2 regions of the Arthrobacter sp. Cza30 genome follow, and region 2 is predicted to be linked to the other one. Evidence: riboswitches for the same ligand, from Rfam matches in the RefSeq annotation. Region 2 holds a riboswitch; the other holds the start of a gene.
The links. Region 2 has a riboswitch for cyclic di-AMP ahead of AC5RVZ_RS30630 (M23 family metallopeptidase). Riboswitches for the same ligand answer to the same signal wherever they lie in the genome.

Region 1 (9,137 bases), on a different contig from region 2:
CGAGGCTCTGTTCGTCGACATATCTTTATTCACGGGAAGATCCTCGAGTGGAAATCGTGCTGTTGCGGGCGGCCGGAAACAGCCTAAGAACGCCGGGCGCAGGCGGAGTAGTAGCTTAACCTGCCCCCGCTGACTCCTATTCCCAGCCGTCAACCTCGAATAAACAACGACGCCGGTGCTCGCCGCCGGGCGGGAACCGCCACCTGCGGGGGAGGGGGGGGAGGGGTGCGCCCAAATGTCCCGCACCGGTCCCCGTCAAGAAGACCACTCCCGTCGCATAGTAGAAGTGGAGGGAGAGTCCCGCACGCGTTAAAAGAGGAGAAGCCCCGCCGGCGCAAGGCCGACGAGGCTTCCCTGTGATCCTGGACCGGCCGTTGGGGGAATAGCCGGTCCAGGAGTCTTAGGGGTGGTTACATCGTGTAGTAACCGGTAACGGGCATGGCGTTCACGTCGTGCACCAAGGTGCCCTGGCTCGGGTTCAGGGCGCTGATCATTTTGCCGCCGCCCAGGTAGATGCCCACGTGGCCGCCGCCGTTCTGCACCACCAGGTCGCCCGGCTGCGGGTTGCTGGTCGGGGTCAGGGCGCCGCCCTGGTGCTGGCTGAGGCGGGGCAGGTCGACACCAGCCTGTGCGTAGACCCACTGGGTGAAGCCGGAGCAGTCCCAGCCGGCCGTGGAGGTGCCGCCCCAGACGTAGGGCGTTCCCTGTGCCGACATGGCGATGTCCACGATGCTCTGGTTGCCGCCGGTTGAGGCGGGCTTGATGTCGGCGCTGGCCAGCGAGACAGTCGCGGCGTCGGTCGACGCAGCCAGGGTCGTCGCGGCTCCGCCGCCACCCTGCGCTGCCTGTCCGCCGCCGGACTGGGTGCCCTGTGCGGAGCCGGTCAGCGCGATCTGGTCGCCCGGGTAAATGATGGAGTACGCGCCCAGGCCGTTGATGGCCAGCACGTCCTGCACATTTTTGCCGTACTGGGCGGCAATCGTGCCCACGGTGTCACCCGCGACCACGGTGTGCGTGGTGGCACCGGCAGCAGCACCGGCAGCCGAGCTGGTAACGGAAGCGCGCTCCACCTCGAAGCCGGCGTTGGCCGGAGCGGCAACGGTGTCCGTCGCGTTGGCAGCGCCGTAGGTCGGGACCGTGACATCGGCGGCGGCATTGGCCGGCAGGCCGGCACCCAGCATCAGGCCACCGGCGGCGGTGACGACGGCGGCGCCGCGGCCGACGGTTCCGGCGCGGGACGAGACAGCCTGGGACAGACCGGCCACGGTGGCGTTGCGGACCGGGGTGGCACGGTGGCGTGCGCGATTGTGTTTGAGCAGCAAGAAGATACCTCTCCCAATGCCTGCGAGGTAAGCTGTCGGGTTCGGGTGGGAGTCACCCGGCCGTGCGGCAGTGCGGTATGCACTCCGTACGACTTAACCCCAAGAGCCCCAAGAGGGGCCCGGAATGTGGGTCCCCCGCCTCTGCCAGATGTCTAGCGAACGAACTCGGAAAGGCTGGCAGAGCTAGGCAATACCCTCCGAGGACATCGGCGCATGATCGCCGACGTGATGAAAACACTACATAACGGTTCGGTAACTGTCCAAGCCCTGAAATTTACCTGTGCATAACCTGAAAGCCATCTTCCCGTTAGGAGCGAGCGACCCCCAGCGGCCGTTGCACAGCGTCCGTCACGGTACATCGGGCGCAACAATCGGCTGGTTACGCCTCCGGTGCGGGCCAACTTGTACGCTGGCAGAGTGGTGGACTTCACGCTTAAACAGCTGCAGTACTTTGTGGCAGTGGCCGATCATGGCTCAATCTCGGCCGCCGCGGCCGCCAGCCACATCTCACAGGCGGCCATGTCCCAAGCGCTGACAGAGCTGGAGCGGATCGTCGGCGCGCAGCTGATGGTCCGGCACCGGTCCCGCGGAATCGCCCTGACCGGCGTCGGGCAGCAGTTCCTGCGCGACGTCAGGAGCCTGGTCCGGCACGCCGACGACGTGCAGAACAGCATCATCGAGCGCCAGCAGGGATTGGTCGGCCCGCTGGCCATCGGCTGTTACAGCACCTTGTCCGCCTTCTGGGTTCCGGTGATCAGCGAACGGTTCATCAAGCCGCATCCGCGCCTCACCGTGACCATGGAGGAAGGCGAGGCCGCCGAGCTGCAGCACCGGATGCAGGAGGGCTATCTGGATGCGGTGCTGACTCACACGCGGCACCTGTTGCCCGGCGTGCAGGCCCGCACCGTCAAGGAAGGCCGGCCCTACGTCCTGCTGGCTGCGGACCACCCGCTGGCTTCCCGCAAAAGCGTCCGGCTTGCCGAGCTGGCCGAAGAGGACTTCGTCTCGCTGGACATCCCCACCGTGCGCGACAACCAGCTGGTCAATCTGCGGCTGTCCGGGCTGGATCCGAAGATCGCCTGGCGTTCGTCGAGTTTTGAGGCGGTGCGGGGCATGGTGGCGCGCGGCCTCGGCTACACCGTGCTGGTGCAGCGGCCGCCGGGCAACTACAGCTACGACGGGCTTCCCCTGGCCACGGTGGAAATCGACGGACCGGTCGGGCACAGCGACGTCTGCGTGGCCTACGCCAGCGTCACCCGGCCCAGCCTCAGGCTGCGGACATTCCTGGACTTTTGCGCCGAGGTCGGCGGCGCGGCGGCGAGCGGATGGGATGAGCCTACGACGGCGTGATCCCGTCCCGTCAGTTCGGCGAGCAAGGCGCCGGGCGGGCACACGACGGCGTGACCCCGCTCCGTCAGCGCGGCCAGACGGGCGGGCCGCGACGGCGGCCGCTGCCCCGGACAACGGCCGCCGTCGCGGTTAACGCATGGCTGGAGGAACTACATGTTCTCCGCGGTAAGGTCCTGGTCCTTTCCTTCCTTGATCGCCAGGATGCACAGCCCAGCGAGAACGAATGCGCCGGCGCAGACCGTCGCCACCAGCCACAGCTCGCCGCCGGCCGCCAGCACCAGGCCGCTGGCGATCATGGGGGTGAAACCTGCGCCCAGCGTCGAGGAGAGCTGGTAGACCAGCGAGGCGCCGGTGTAGCGCATCCGGGTCGGGAACAGCTCTGCGGTAAACGCCCCGAACGGGCCGAAGATCGTGCCCTGGATGACGCCGTTGGCCAGGAACAGCCCGATCGCGAACAGCCACAGCGTCCCCAGCTCCAGCATCCACATGATGGGGAAGGCCAGTACCGCGCCGGCGGCGATGCCGATCAGCATCACGGGCCGGCGGCCGAGCTTGTCGCTGTGCCGGGCCGCAAACCAGATGGCGACGACGGTCAGCGCCGCGCCCAACGCTTTGACGTTCAGGACGCTCGTCCGGTCCAGGCCGACCTCGTCCACCACATAGGAGATGGCCCAGACGGTCATCAGGCCCTGGACGGTGTAGGAGCTCATCCCCACCAGCGTGCCCATGATCACGTTCTTCGGGTACTTCGTCAGCACCTCGAGAATCGGGATCTTCTTCTCCTCGGCCTTGTCCTCCAGTGCCAGGAACAGCGGGGACTCGGCGACCTTGAGGCGGACGATCAGGCCGATGCCCACCAGGACGATGCTGATCAGGAACGGCAGCCGCCAGCCCCAGGTCAGGAACTGCTCGTCCGGCAGCACGGACACGGCCGAAACCGCCAGGGTGGCCAACACCGCACCGGCGGGACCTCCCATGTTGGCGAAACTGGCCGCGAACCCGCGGCGTTCCTTCGGAGCGTGCTCCAGGCCCATCAGCATGGCACCGCCCCACTCGCCCCCGACGGCCAAGCCCTGGACGATGCGCAGCACGATCAGCGCCAGCGGAGCCGCCATCCCTATCTGCGCCGTGGTCGGCAGCAGGCCGATCAGGGTGGTGGCCACGCCCATGAGCACCATGGAGGTGATCAGCACCCCCTTGCGCCCCAGCCGGTCACCGAAGTGGCCGAAGATGATCCCGCCGAGCGGCCGGGCGATGTAACCGACCGCCAGTGTGGCGAACGAGGCGAAGATCCCCACCGCGGGGTCCAGGTTCACGAAGAACACCGTGTTGAAAACCAGCGCCGCCGCGGTGGCGTAGAGGATGAAATCGTAGAATTCGATGGCGCTGCCCAGGAAGCTGGACGCCAGGATGCGCCGCATTTCCGGGGTGTTGAGGCTGGGAACCTTCAGGTCCCCGGGCTGCCTGCCGTTCGCGGCAGGGGCCGACGCCGTCGTCGTGTCATTGCTCATGGTGCAACCGCCATTTCGTCATGATCGGCGACTCCGGTGGATTCCGGGTCGCTGGAAGAGAAGGAGATAACGTCCAGATCGTCGGGGACCAGGAACGTGCCGTTGAAGTCCCTGCCGTGTGCCTGCCAGACGGCGTCCGGCGTGGTTCCCGGCACCAGGTGGTGCAGCGCCAAGGTGCGGGCGCCGGCCTGCCGCGCAATCGCGATGGCGTCCTGCGGCGAGGTGTGGGACCTGCGGTGATGGTCGATGGAGGCCCGGGCTTCGTCGGAATCGATGCTGCCGTACGCCCGCTGCACCCAGTCGAAGTCGATGGCCTCGTGCAGGAGCAGGTCCGTGCCGCGGGCCAGCCGCACCAGGTTCTGGCAGGGGGCGGTGTCGCCGGAGATCGTGACAGACCCTTCGGCCGTGTCGAACCGGAAGGCGAAGGCGGGGGCCACGGGCGGATGCTCCACCAGGGTGGCCGTCACGGTGACCAGTTCATCGCGGTAGATTTCGAACGGCTCCATGCCGGCCGGCGTCGGGTTCTGGTTCGGGTGGTAGCCGATGGCGTCCGGGACGACGATGTCTTCGGCCACGAAATAGTCCAGCGGCGAGGGGCGCAGTGCGTCGATGACCCGGTCGTTGAGGTCGGTGGCGTACGCCTGCATCAGGTGGTGGAACATGTCCCGGGTGCCCGGCGTCGGCAACTGCGGAAAAACGGGCGACGGCGGAACCGTGGCGCGGGGTGAGGCCGGCGGCAATTCTCCCCGGTCGCCCGGTCCCAGGATGCGGATGCTCCGCTGGCCCGGCGTGAGGGTGAACAGTCCGAAGATGGCCAGCCCGGCCAGATCGATCGTGTGGTCGGAATGCAGGTGGGTCAGGAAAATCCCGCGCAAGGACGAGACCTGCAGGCCTGCCTTCATCAGCTGGCGTCCGACGCCGTTGCCGGCATCCACCAGATAGACGGCATCGCCGACGACGACGGCGGTGGCGATGCCGGTGCGGCGGCCTGCGTTCTCGCCGGTCCACCAGCGGGGACCGCCCGCCGTGCCCAGCGTGACGACGTGCGGCGTGAGGGAATGGGTCATGGGTCGAGCTCCTCGGAAGTCTTTCCGCCTGTGGTGCCGGCGGAACCTGAATTCCATGATGCGGCTCACACACACTTTCGTAAAACGGTAATAACCGACCAACTTAAACGGTTTCACTTATGACCCAGCCAGCCCGTCGGCCGCCGGCGGCCCTCATCCGCGAGCCGTCCCATTGTCCGGGCACGACGGCGGGAGTAGGCTCCGCCTTATCCGGGCTGCGGGGACGGCCGGCGCTTCGGCTGTGGCCGGCGGCGTGGCCCAGCCACTTCGGAAAGGAATGAGCGCCATGCCCATCACGCGTGAGTTGATCATCAACGGCGAGCACGTCCCGGCAGCCTCCGGCAAGACCACCGAAGACATCAGCCCCTACTCGGGCGAACCCTTCGCCACCGTCGCTGCCGCCGGGCCGGAAGATGTCACGCGAGCGGTCGACGCGGCGTCGGCGGCCTTCGACGATTGGGCCGCAACGCCTCCCACCCAGCGGGCCAAGATTTTCCTGAAAGCGGCAGACCTGTTCGAGGAACGGATGCAGCAGGGCATCGAGCTGATGGCCGGCGAGGTGGGTGGTGTGGCGGTCTGGGCCGGGTTTAACGTCCAACTGGCCGCCAATATCCTGCGCTCGGCCGCCGCCGCCACCACCGCGCCGCGCGGCGACGTGCTGGCCACCGACCTGCCCGGCAAGTTCTCGTTCTCCGTCCGGCAGCCCTACGGCGTGGTGGCGGCGCTGTCTCCGTGGAACGCACCTTTCATCCTGGGCATGCGGGCCATGGCCATCCCGATGGCCGTGGGAAACACCGTGGTGCTCAAGCCCAGCGAGGACGCGCCGCTTTCCTGCGGCCTGTTCCTGGCGGACGCGCTGCTGGATGCGGGCCTGCCCTCGGGAGTGCTGAACGTCATCACGAATGACCGGGCGGACGCGAACGAGGTGGTGAGCACCCTGGTCTCCGACCCCCGCGTGCGGATCGTGAACTTCACCGGTTCCACCAAGGTGGGGCGCATCGTCGGCACGCTGGCGGCGCAGAACCTGAAGCCGGCGGTGCTTGAGCTCGGCGGCAAGAACTCCCTGGTGGTGCTCAAGGACGCCGACGTCGACTACGCCGTGCAGGCGGCGACCTTCGGCTCGTTCATGAACGCCGGGCAGATCTGCATGTCCGTGGACCGGGTGATCGTGGACCGCAGCATTTCCGAGGAGTTCTCGAGCCGGTTCGCGGAGAAGGTCGCCACGCTGCCCACCGGGGACCCGATGAAGCAGGACACGGTGATCGGACCGCAGGTCACCCAGGCCTCGGCGGACCGGCAGTACGCACTGATCGACGACGCCGTGTCCAAGGGTGCGACGGTGTTGGCCGGCGGCGGGAAGGCGACCCAGGCCGTGGTGCCCGCGACGGTGCTCTCCGGGATCACCGAAGAGATGCGGATCTACGACGAGGAGATCTTCGGTTCGGCGACCACGGTGATGGAGGTGGATGGCCCGGAACAGGCGGTGCAGCTGGCGAACGACACGCACTACGGCCTGACCTCCGGTGTCATCACGGAGAACCTGGCCGCGGGCATCGAGGTGGCGCAGCGGCTCAAGACCGGCATTGGCCACGTCAACGACCAGCCGGTGCTGGACGAACCGATGGCCCCGTTCGGCGGCATCCAGCAGTCGGGCTACGGCAAGTTCGGCGGGCAGGCCGGCATCAATTCGTTCACCGAGGAGCGCTGGATCACCATCCAGCAGAACGGGCACGCGCAGTACCCGTTCTGAGCCGTCAGTCGCGGATGCGCACGGCCGTTTCGCGCATGTAGCGGTCCACGTGCGCGTACGCGTCGCGGGTCAGGGCTTTCCATAGTTCGACGGCGAGGCGCGGATTTTCGCTTTCCAGCCGGCTCATGGTTTCGGCCGGGAGGAGCCTGACCCGGACCGGACCGTCGGCGCGCACGGTGGTTTCCTGCCGGTCCGCGCTGCCCAGCGCCATTTCGCCGAACGTCATGCCGGCGCTGAGGGTGGTGAGCTTGACCCTGGTGTTCCCCGGCCCGGCGGAGGTGGTGGTGACGCGGCCGGACAGGATGAAATAGACGCCGGCGAAGCGCTGGCCGACCCGGCGGATAAGCTCGCCGTCGTCATACTCGCGCTCTTCCATCAGCTCCGCGAGCGCCGCGGAGTCCTCCGGGTCGAGCGGGCTGAGCGCCGGGGAGTCGGGCACCTCCACGGTGGCGGGCCGGCAGAGCTCGTCGCCGTAGCCGGCGATCAGCCGGTTTTCGGCGAATTCGACGGCGGTGCTGCGGGTGGCGAACGACGGCACCGGCCGCCCGGATTCCTCGAACCGCTGCGCCAGGGCGCCCTCGCCGTCGATCATCACCAGTTCGCGCCCGGCCTCCGCGAGCGAGGCGCGAAGCTGCTCCAGCATGTCCAGGGCGACCGGGGCGGTTTCGTCCACCCGGCGCATGTCCAAGATGACGAGTTCCACCGACTCGTCCAGGTCGCTGACCTCGCGCACCATGGATTCCGTGCCGGCGAACAGCAGGTCCCCGTTCAGCTCGATCACGCGGGCGCGGTGCCCGTTGGCGCGCAGCACCTCGGCGGCCTCGTCGTTGCGACGGATCCCGGACGGGGCGTCGGTGATGTCGTAGCTGGCGCGGATGGCGTTGCGGCCGGTGCGCGCGGCCCGGACGAAGTGCAGCCCCATGTCGTGCGAGATCCTCCGGCTGGCCGCCACGCCGCGCACGCTGCTGCCGTGGTCGTCCAGCGGCGGCGAATAAACGGCCAGGCCCAACTGGCCCGGCAACACCGCGAGCAGGCCGCCGCCGACTCCGGACTTTGCCGGCATGCCCACGTCCGAGAGCCACGCACCGGCGTCGTCGTACATGCCGCAGGTCGCCATCACGGAGAGGACTCGTTCCTCCACCTCCAGCTCCAGCACCTGTTTTCCGGTGAGCGGGTTGGTGCCGCCGTTGGCCAGGGTGGCCGCCATGACCGACAGGTCGCGGCAGGTGACGAGCACCGAGCATTGCCGGAAGTAGTCTTCGGCCACCGGGTCCGGATCCTGCTCGATGACCTCGAAGGAACGCAGCAGGTGGGCCAGCGCCCGGTTGCGGTAGCCGTGCCGCGCCTCGGACTGGAACGTGCGTTCGCTGACCGACAGGTCGCGGCCGGCGAAGGCGGAATAGTGCTCGAGGATGCGCCGGAAACCGGTCTTGCCGCCGCTGCCTTTGATCAGCGAGGTGGCGGTCAGTGCTCCGGCATTGATCATCGCGTTGGCCGGACGGCCGGTGCCCGGAGCCAGCGAGATCTCGTTGAAGGCGTTGCCCGACGGCTCCACGTCCACCTTCCGGTCCACGGCGTCGAGGCCCAGGTCGGAGAGCGCGAGCCCGTACGTGAAGGGCTTGGAAATGGACTGGATGGTGAACTCTTCGTTCGAATCGCCGACCTCGTACACGTAGCCGTCCACGGTGGCCAGGCAGATGGCGAACTTGTCCGGGTCCGCGCCGGCCATCGCGGGAATCCCGTCGTACGGTTTGCCGTCCTTGAGGCCGGCGAGCTCGGCGTGCAGGGTGCGGAGATAGCTCTGGATAGGGGAGTCCATGATGCCAGCCTATGGGGTGGCTGGAACGTACAACCAACGGAGTCGGACCCCACGGGCCGGACCCACGGGCCGCCCACGGCCATGCCCGGCGAGCGGCCGCCGAGGTGCCGGAAGAGTTCCGCGGCGGAGCTGCCGGCGTCCGGCGGGTTAGATTGGCGGTATGACCGATCCCGGGCCGGTGCCGGCCGCCGACAATCCGCTGTTCGACTTGCTGGGCGCCGGTGATCGCGCCGGGGTCCTTGGCTACGCGGCAGCCATGCCGGACAGCGAAAAGCGGCGCCAGAAGTCGATGGTCCGGAGGTTCCGGATGGTGGTCTC
Region 2 (9,137 bases):
GACGTCAAGCCAGGCACCCGGATGGAATTCGGCATAGCCGATGGCCGGCGTGGCCCCTCCGCGCTCTCGGCGCGCATCCTCGACGCCGCTCCCTCGGTGGTCCGGGCGACGCGGAAGCCGGCCGAGGACATGGCCGTGATCACCGAAGACCTGATCAAGCTGCTGGACGAGATCTCCAACGGCCTGCGCAGGGGCCGCTACCCGGAGCGCTCCCACGCGTCGAAGGTTGCAGCGGTGCTCCGCCGCGTAGCCGACGACCTGGACGCGTAGAGCGGCCTCGATGACTGGAAACATGACCGACGCTGGCGCTGAAACGGTTGACGCGGGGCAGTCCGTCGCCGATGAGCCGCAGGCCGAGGCGGCGCCCCGACGTCGTCCCGCCAGACGCGCTCCCAAACTAGACCCTGTGTTGGCTGCCGCGGTTGACCGTGCGCGTGACGGAGTGCTGGAGATCGCGCCGTCCGAGCAGATCGGCGCACACGTCGGCACCTTTGCCGACGGCGACCGTCTGGTCACCCACCGGTTCGAGGCCCAACTGGCGGGCTACGCGGGCTGGCAGTGGTTCGCCACGCTGGCCCGGGTGCCGCGGGGCAAGGAAGCAACTGTTTGCGAAGTGGGCCTGCTTCCTTCCGAGAAGTCGCTGCTGGCACCCGAGTGGGTGCCGTGGGCCGATCGGGTTCGGCCCGAAGAAGCCGCGGCTGCGGCGGAAGCAGAAGCTGCGGAACGCTCCGAGGCTGCTGCTGCGAACGAAGTAGCAGAGGCGGCGGAACGCTCCGAGCCTGCTTCCGCCGACGATGTGACGGCGACGGATCGCACCGAGGAAGCCGCGGACGGCGCCGAGGCAGCTGCTGGCGATGATGTGGAGGCGGCGGACGGCACCGAGGCCGCTCCTGCCGACGATGTGGCAGCGACGGAGCGGACCGAGGCAGACGATTCCAATGTAGCCGCGGACGGCGTGCCCGCAGCCGAGGACCTGCGCCCGGTCACGGAGGACGTAACCGACGGCTACGGCGCCGAGGCCTCCGGCGTCTCCGCGACCGAGACATCCGACGTCACCGCGACCGAGGACGGCGCCGAAACTACGTCCTGACGCGACCCATCGACGAGGCAGGTATGCAGCCGGAAAGGGCGGTAAAGCGTGTTTCGTTCACTGAGGTTGTTCAACTACCGGATCTGGTTCATTGGGGCCTTGGTCTCCAATATCGGCACGTGGATGCAGCGCACGGCGCAGGACTGGCTGGTCTACGACATCCTGACCGAGCAGGACGCCGCTGCCATGGGCATCGTCATGGCTCTGCAGATGGGGCCACAACTGGTTCTGGCTCCTTGGGCCGGGCTGGTTGCCGACCGCTTTGACCGGCAAAAGCTGCTGATGGCCACCCAGATTTCGATGGCCGTGCTGGGCTTGGCGTTGGGATTGATGGTGATCGCCGACGTCGCCCAGTTGTGGCACGTCTACGCCTTTGCCCTGGCACTCGGCATGGTGACAGCGGTGGATGCGCCGGCGCGGCAGACGTTCGTCTCGGACGTGGTGCGCGACGATTACCTGCCCAACGCGGTGGCGCTGAACAGCACGTCCTTCAACCTGGCCAGGATGGTCGGGCCGGCCATTGCCGGTGTGCTCACCGTCGCCATCGGTCCCGGACCGGTATTCCTGATCAACACCGCCACCTTCGCGGCAATGATCGCGGCGCTGCTCGCCATCCGACGGCAGGAGCTTCACCTGCGGGAGAAGGCCGCTAAGGGACGCGGGCAGATCCTCGAAGGCTTCCGGTATGTGAAGCAGCGGCCCGACCTGGTGGTTGTGCTCGCCGCCATCTTTATCATCGGTACCTTCGGCCTGAACTTTTCCGTCTTTGTCGCCTCCATGGCGCGGACCGAATTCGGCGGACATGCCGGCGATTTCGGGTTGCTCTCCTCGGTCATGGCCGCGGGTTCGGTCACCGGTTCGCTGCTTAGCGCACGGCGGGACCGCCCCCGGCTGCGCTATATCTTCGGCGCATCGGTGGCCTTCGGCATCGCCTGCACGGTGGCAGGGTTGGCCCCCACGGTTTGGCTGTTCGGGCTGGCGCTCGTGCCGGTCGGCGCTGCCGCCATCACGATCATGACCAGCGCCAATGCGTATGTGCAGACCACGACTGCTCCCATGATGCGCGGGCGCGTGATGTCTTTGTACATGGCCATCCTGATGGGCGGGACCCCGATCGGTGCGCCTCTGGTCGGTTTGGTGGCCAACAGCTTTGGCCCGCGCTGGGGGCTGGGGGTGGCCGCGCTGTCCGGCGTGGCCGCCGCCGCGATCGGGATCGTATGGGCCTGGCGTGCCCACCACATGCGCCTGCGCTTCGACCGCTCTGCGGCCCGGAAACTATCCATCACCTACGGCGTGCCGGACCGGCGCGGCTAAGAGATTCCGAGACCGCGGCGCCCCACGCACCCGGCATTTTCTGCTGGCGTTCCGGCATTCTCCGCAGGCGCCCCGACATCTTCTGCTCGTGCCGCGGGAAGCTCAGAATGGGGGTCGTGCATTGGGGTCGGTGTTGTCGTCGGGCAGTTCGATGCCGCCGAGCGTACGTTTTGGTGGTTGGTCGCCGCGGTCGATGGTGTCGCGGTCGTCGGTGTCTCCGGCGACATCTGCGGCGCCGTCGGTGTTGTCTTCGTTATCGCCGGGGGTTGCCGCTTCCGTGTCCGTTGGACGGGGCAGCAGGGTGTCCCAGCCCTCGTCCGGGTGGGTGGTCTTGCGGTGGCCGGTGCGCGTGGTCCAGGTGATCTGACCGTGTGGGCCGGCCTGGGCCTGGATGTGCCCGGCGGTTTTCGCCGCGTGGTGGGCGCTGCACAGGCATTGCAGGTTTTCCGGCACAGTCGGCCCGCCGTCGTCCCACCCTTGGACATGGTCGATCTCGCAGTATCTGGCGGCGCGGCGGCAGCCGGGGAAGCGGCAGTGCCGGTCCCGGACCCGGACCAGGCGTTTGAGCCAGTCGGGCGGAGTCCGCAGTTTCCGTGCGGCTGCGATTGCCTGGCCGTGGTCGTCGGTGAGTACCGGCAACCAGGACCTGGCCAGCTGCGCCAGTTCCCGTCCCATGTCTGCCGGGATCGGGCCGTGCCCGGCCAGGTCTCCGGGCTCCTCGCTCAGTCCCAGCAGCGTGGCCAGGGGCACCGTGACCAGCATCCCCGGCCCCGCACCACCGCCGCAGTTACCGCCGCCGGGTGCGGCCCGGGTAGCCGCAGTGCCTACGGGTGTCGGCCGTGGGTCCGCGACGGCCCCGGCCCCGAACGCACCGCCGCAGTTACCGCTGCCGCTGACGGCGGTTGCCTCGCATCCAACGAAGGCGCCGCTGCCGGCGGGCTGTGCCGTGGCCGGGGCTGCCGGTCCCATGTCTTCCGCCGTCGTCGTGTCCGCCCCGCCGGCCGGGCAGGTGCGGCCGGTCAGCATGAGGTCACAGAACACGTCGGCGCGGAGCTGGGGCAGGGTCCTGGCCTCGCCCGGGCCCTGGAGAGAGCGGGCTGTGGCCTGAATCCGGTCGAAGACCAGATGCGCTTTGTCCGCGCTGGTCCGGATCCACAGTTCGGCCATGCCGTCGTCCTGGTCGGTGAGCTGCACGTCGCGGGACTCGTTCGCCCGCCGGTGCCGCTGGGCCAGGGATTCCGGGTGGAGACGGTCGCGCATCCGCCGGGCCCGGGACCGGACCGTATCCAGGGTGACGTCCCCGGCGCCGGGCAGCACCGCGGCCTCAAAATCCTGCAGGCATTCGGCCGGCAGGTCCGCGCAGCCGCGGGCCAGCGCCTTCGCGCGCGGCATGTCCAGGTCGCCGCGGCCCATCGCCTCGAGAGTGCCCGGCAGGTGCGCGCAGATCTGCCGGGCGTCGGCCAGCATGGCCCGCGCCGCGGCGTCACCGGTGCACAGATGCGCCGAGATCTCCTGGTGCGCGAAGCGGGAAAAGCCTTCCGGGTCGCGGTCCCCGCCCATCCCGGGACGCATCCGGGCGAAGCGGTCCAACGCCTTCACCCGGCACGACTGCACCCACGCCTCCACCCGCGCCGCAGCCAAAAGATAATCCATGGTCTGCACGTCATCCAGTTCCGCCGGCTCCACCACCGCCAACAAACCGGCCAGCACGGCAGGCACCCCCACCCCGCCCACGGGCACCACGGGCTCACCGCCCGTGTCCTCCGGCACCACGGGCAGGCCTACCCCGTCCTCCGCGATAGCAGCCGGTGGCAGTCCGGTGTCAGATCCCTGCGATATTTCGGCGTCCTCGGGCATGGCTGGCTGCCCGCCATCGGTGGCTTCCGGTGGTGAAGTCTCTGCAGTGTTGGCCGCCTCGGCGGCAGACGCACCAGGGTCAGCGGCCGCCGAAATTAGTCCGGCGCGATCAGGCCCGATGCCATAACGCCGGAGCAGTGCTTCTGCCACCACGTGCTGCAGCAGCGCTTCCAGCAGGGAACTGTCCGGACGCGAGGGCACGCCAAGGTCCATCACCAGTCCCTGTCCCGGAACCGGGAACCGAAGCTCGTCGCCCTCGCCCTCCATATCCACACGCTACCGGCCGCCTCCGACAGTTTAGGGGCGAGCATTCAGGCTCGCTGGACGGCGGGACGACGCTGGTAGGACGAAACGCTGCCGGCGCCATCGTGCACAGGCGAGCTGCTGACGCACGCCGCTGACGCACGCCGCTGACGCTCACCGCTGACGAAACGCACCACGCACCTGCTGCCAACGCATAAGGTCCGGCCGCCGCGAACGGTAGCCGGACCTATTGCGAAACGACGCGATGTCGGGGGAGTCAGCCCTGGAGCCGGTCCACCACGTAGTCGATGCAGGCCAGCAGGGCGCTGACGTCCTCCGGCTCTACGGCGACAAAGGTGGCGATGCGCAGCTGGTTGCGGCCGAGCTTGCGGTACGGCTCCACGTCCACCACTCCGTTCGCGCGCAGCACCTTGGCGACCGCTGCGGCGTCGACCGACTCGTCGAAGTCCACCGTCGCGATGACGTTGGAGCGGTGCTCCGGGTTCGCCACATACGGGGTCGCCACGGCGGAAGCCTCCGCCCACTGGTACACCCGCCCTGCCGAATCGGCGGTGCGGCCGGAAGCGAAGTCCAGGCCGCCGTTGCCGTTCAGCCACTCGATCTGGGCGTTGAGCGTGACCAAGGTTGCCAGCGCGGGCGTGTTGTAGGTCTGGTTCTTCAGCGAGTTGTCGATGGCCGTTTCAAGATTGAGGAAGTCCGGAATCCAGCGGTCGGTGGCACCGATCCGGGCGGCCCGTTCCAGCGCTGCGGGGGAGAAGACGCCCAGCCACAGGCCGCCGTCGGACGCGAAGTTTTTCTGGGGGGCGAAGTAGTAGACGTCGCTCTGGGTGATGTCGACGTCGAGCCCGCCCGCGGCGGAGGTGGCGTCGATGAGGACCAAGGCGCCGTCGTCGGCACCATCCACACGCTGCACCGGAGCCGCCACGCCGGTGGAGGTTTCGTTCTGCGCCCACGCATAGACATCCACGCCGGCCTCCGCCCGCGGCTCCGGCCGGGAGCCGGGTTCCGAGGTGATGATGCTGGACTCGGCCAGGAACGGAGCCTTGTTGGTGGCCGCGGCGAACTTGGAGCTGAACTCCCCGAAGGACAGGTGCTGGGCCTTCTGCTCTACCAGTCCGAAGGTTGCGACGTCCCAAAACGCCGTCGAGCCGCCAACGCCGAGGATGACCTCGTACCCCTCCGGCGCCTTGAAGAACTCCTTGAGCCCTTCGCGGACGCTGCCCACAAGATTCTTCACCGGTGCCTGGCGGTGCGACGTGCCCAAAAGGTTCTTGCCTGCGGCGACCAGGGCGTCGACCTGTTCCGGGCGCACCTTGGACGGGCCGGCGCCAAAGCGCCCGTCCTTCGGCAGCAGGTCGGCGGGAATGCTGATGGACTGGGTATCGCTCATGAATACCTTTCCTGGCGTGGTGGCAATGATCTCGATGGCGGTTCGCCGTTGAACGCCCGTTTCATTCTGCCTCAACGCCGAGGGCCGCTGTTAGTTGAAGCGGGCATTGTTGCGTTGGCCCCTTGGCGCGTCAGCTCGCGGCGTAGCTGCCGGTCCGATAAGGAAAACAGGCTAGGCTGGGGAGGGGAAAACACCCTCATGCATGCTGCTGGAGCAGCCTTTTCACCGCGCCGAGGAGCAAGAAGCCATTGACTGATCTCATTGACACTACCGAGATGTACCTGCGCACTATCCTCGAGCTCGAAGAAGAGAACATCGTCGCGCTGCGCGCCCGGATCGCCGAGCGGCTGCGCCACTCGGGCCCGACCGTGTCGCAGACGATCGGGCGGATGGAGCGGGACGGACTCGTAGTCGTCACCGGCGACAGGCATCTGGAGCTGACCGAGCTGGGCCGGCGAAAAGCGACCGAAGTGATGCGCAAGCACCGGCTGGCCGAGCGGTTGCTCTCCGACGTCATCGGGCTGGACTGGGCCTACGTGCATGATGAGGCCTGCCGCTGGGAGCACGTGATGAGCGAGCGGGTCGAGCAGCGGCTCTTCGAGCTGCTGGGCAGGCCGACGGTGTCGCCGTACGGCAATCCCATCCCCGGCCTGGAAGCGCTCGGCGGCCAACCGGCCGAAGAGTTCGCTACCGGCGTGCTTAACTTGGCGCAGGCCATGGGCAGCTACACGTCCGACAAAGAGGTGAGCATCGTCAGGCTGGCGGAGCCCATCCAAGTGGAACCGGAACTGTTGCTCCAGCTGGAAGAGGGCGGGCTGAAGCCCGGCGCAAGCCTTCAACTGGAGACCGCCGGCGAGTACATTTCCGTGCGCGTGCCGGGGATCGAAGGGGCCTTGGAACTGCCTCCGGAAGTTGCCGCGCACATCTTTGTATCAATGCGATGAAACGTTGACCCTTGAAAACACGCACCCCGGATAACGGATTTATTACTTTCGGGGAGTTTTACGTATAGTTGACCCGGGCATCGAGACATCGATTCCCACACCCTTCGCAAGCCGAACCCTGTCGGCGGAGGCGTGTATCCGTGAGACAGGGGCGGAGGACCCACCAAGCGGCAGTTTGTTCGCTGCCTTGGGGTGAAGCCGCAGCGGGCAAAGCCTCGGTGAATCGTTCCACCGGCGCTCTGTGCGGTGTGGCCGAGTTTTCTCTTGACTCGAATCCGACAGCTAACTTCGCAGGCGCTTTGGGAGAGGTAACAGAATTTTGGCAGGACACAAAGCCTCGGGACGGCGCCGTTCAACCGCCCCGGCCGAACACTCACGCCCACGTGCCGCAACACCCGGCCGACGCCGTGCCCAGCCGGCACCGTCGCCGGTAGCAGCAGCCGCGCGCGACGTCGGGCATAAGACAGCGATCGTTGCAGCCGCCTCCGGGATGGCACTCACAGTGATGCTGCCGACGACGGCCGGCGCCACTGCCGACGCCCCGCAGGACGCCCCGGTCGCCAGCAGCATTTCCGCCGCCACCGAAGCCCGGCTGACGTTCGAGCGGGCCGGCCTGACCAGCAAATTCGACCCGGACACGAAGCTGAAGCAGGTCATGGTCGCTTCGGGCAGCAATGCCAAGGTCGTCAGCAGCGAAGGCTCCCTCTCGCAGCCGATGGACGAGCTGACCATGACGTCGCCGTTCGGCTACCGCGTCAGCCCCATCACCGGCTACGCCGGGGAACTGCACACCGGCCAGGACTACGGAGCAGCCTGCGGCACCCCGGTCCACGCAGCGGCCGGCGGAACCGTCGTCGAGGCGGGCTTCCAGGTCGGCGGCGGCGGCAACCGGATTGTGGTGGACCACGGCAACGGCCTGAAGACCACCTACAACCACCTGAGCACCATTGACACCTCGGTCGGTGCCACAGTGCAGCGCGGGGAGATGGTGGGCCAAAGCGGCACCACCGGCGCCTCGACCGGCTGCCACCTCCACTTCGAAGTAATGGTCAACGACAAGCTGGTGGACCCCACCGGCTGGCTGTGATGAACACGCCGTAACCGGAACGTGACACATCCCGCAAACTGTTATAAGGTTTCACCCGTGCCAGTCGTCAACAGGCTGGCACCTTCGGGCGGAATGCCGAACTCTGCCGTCGCCCGAAGTTCGTTCGCACCGAATCGCATGGCAGAGGCGGGGGAACCACTTCCCGGACATCGCACGGTGTCCTTGGGGTAAAGCCGAGCAGGCCCGGGCCACCAGCCCGCAAGCCCGCCGGCCGGATGAACTCCCATCCGAACCCGACAGCTCACTTCGCAGGCATTTGGGAGAGGTACAGACCGTGTCCAAGAGCATTACTGCGGGCCGCCATCGTGCGACCCCCGTCCGCACGAGCCCGCTTGAGACGATTTCCAAGGCTGTGTCCGCGAATGCGGGAACCATGGGACGTCAGGGTGCCGTGATCGCCGCCGCTACCGGCCTGGTTCTGACCGGTACCATCCCGGCCCAGGCTGTCAACGCTGACCGAGGGGTCGAGGCCCCGGCCCGCGTGCAGGTGGAAGCCGTGCAGGCCTCCGCAGCCGTGAAGCTGACCTTCGAACGCGCGGGGATCACCTCCACCCCCGCACCGGAGCCGGTTGTCCAGGCCGTCTCCAACGAAATCAACCCCACGACCGGCAACGACGCCGGGTCGAACGAAACCAAGACCGCCAAGAAGGCCGGCGAGGCTGCCGCCAGTGGAGCCGCCGGCGCCATCGTCGCGGCCGCCTACGGCCAAATCGGTGTCGCCCAGGACTGCACGGCCCTAGTCGAGAACGCCCTGCGCGCGGCAGGCTTCGCGGTGGGCGACCTCGCCCCGGCGCAGTTCTTTGCCTACGGCACGCAGGTGGCCACTCCGCAGCCCGGCGACATCATCTACTACGCCAACGGCGGCGCCGGTGTGGCCCACGTGGCCATCTACGTCGGCAACGGCCAGGCGGTCCACGGCGGGTGGGCGGGCTACAGCACTGTCCTGGGCAGCGCCTACATCGGCTCCGGCCCGGTCTTCATCCGTCCGGCAGGCTAAACCCTTCCTGTCTCGGCCTTCTCGCGGCGCGTCCTTCGGGGCGCGCTGCGGGCGTTAAAAAACGGTGCGCGGAGAACCTGCGCGGAAACGGCGCGGGGAAGACGGCGCGGCGCCACGTGCGGAAAACCTGCGCGAGAGCGGCCCGCGAAGACAGGTCCGGAGCGGCCAGCGAA

Region 1: linked by a shared signal. The riboswitch ahead of AC5RVZ_RS29790 (C40 family peptidase) and the one ahead of AC5RVZ_RS30630 (M23 family metallopeptidase) in region 2 are both predicted to bind cyclic di-AMP.

What each region holds. Positions count from the first base shown of each region.
Region 1 is NZ_JBNHGA010000012.1:28,889-38,025, forward strand. It holds gene AC5RVZ_RS29785 (MDR family MFS transporter) at 1-21, opposite strand, end outside; gene AC5RVZ_RS29790 (C40 family peptidase) at 411-1,322, opposite strand; cyclic di-AMP (ydaO/yuaA leader) riboswitch at 1,326-1,490, opposite strand; gene AC5RVZ_RS29795 (LysR substrate-binding domain-containing protein) at 1,740-2,672, shown strand; gene AC5RVZ_RS29800 (MFS transporter) at 2,822-4,183, opposite strand; gene AC5RVZ_RS29805 (MBL fold metallo-hydrolase) at 4,180-5,250, opposite strand; gene AC5RVZ_RS29810 (aldehyde dehydrogenase family protein) at 5,537-7,000, shown strand; gene glsA (glutaminase A) at 7,005-8,819, opposite strand; gene AC5RVZ_RS29820 (hypothetical protein) at 8,980-9,137, shown strand, end outside.
Region 2 is NZ_JBNHGA010000013.1:50,747-59,883, forward strand. It holds gene AC5RVZ_RS30600 (cold-shock protein) at 1-270, shown strand, start outside; gene AC5RVZ_RS30605 (DUF3027 domain-containing protein) at 407-1,090, shown strand; gene AC5RVZ_RS30610 (MFS transporter) at 1,139-2,404, shown strand; gene AC5RVZ_RS30615 (HNH endonuclease signature motif containing protein) at 2,507-4,528, opposite strand; gene serC (phosphoserine transaminase) at 4,782-5,915, opposite strand; gene AC5RVZ_RS30625 (iron-dependent transcriptional repressor DtxR) at 6,164-6,859, shown strand; cyclic di-AMP (ydaO/yuaA leader) riboswitch at 6,959-7,172, shown strand; gene AC5RVZ_RS30630 (M23 family metallopeptidase) at 7,350-7,946, shown strand; cyclic di-AMP (ydaO/yuaA leader) riboswitch at 8,064-8,237, shown strand; gene AC5RVZ_RS30635 (NlpC/P60 family protein) at 8,341-8,964, shown strand.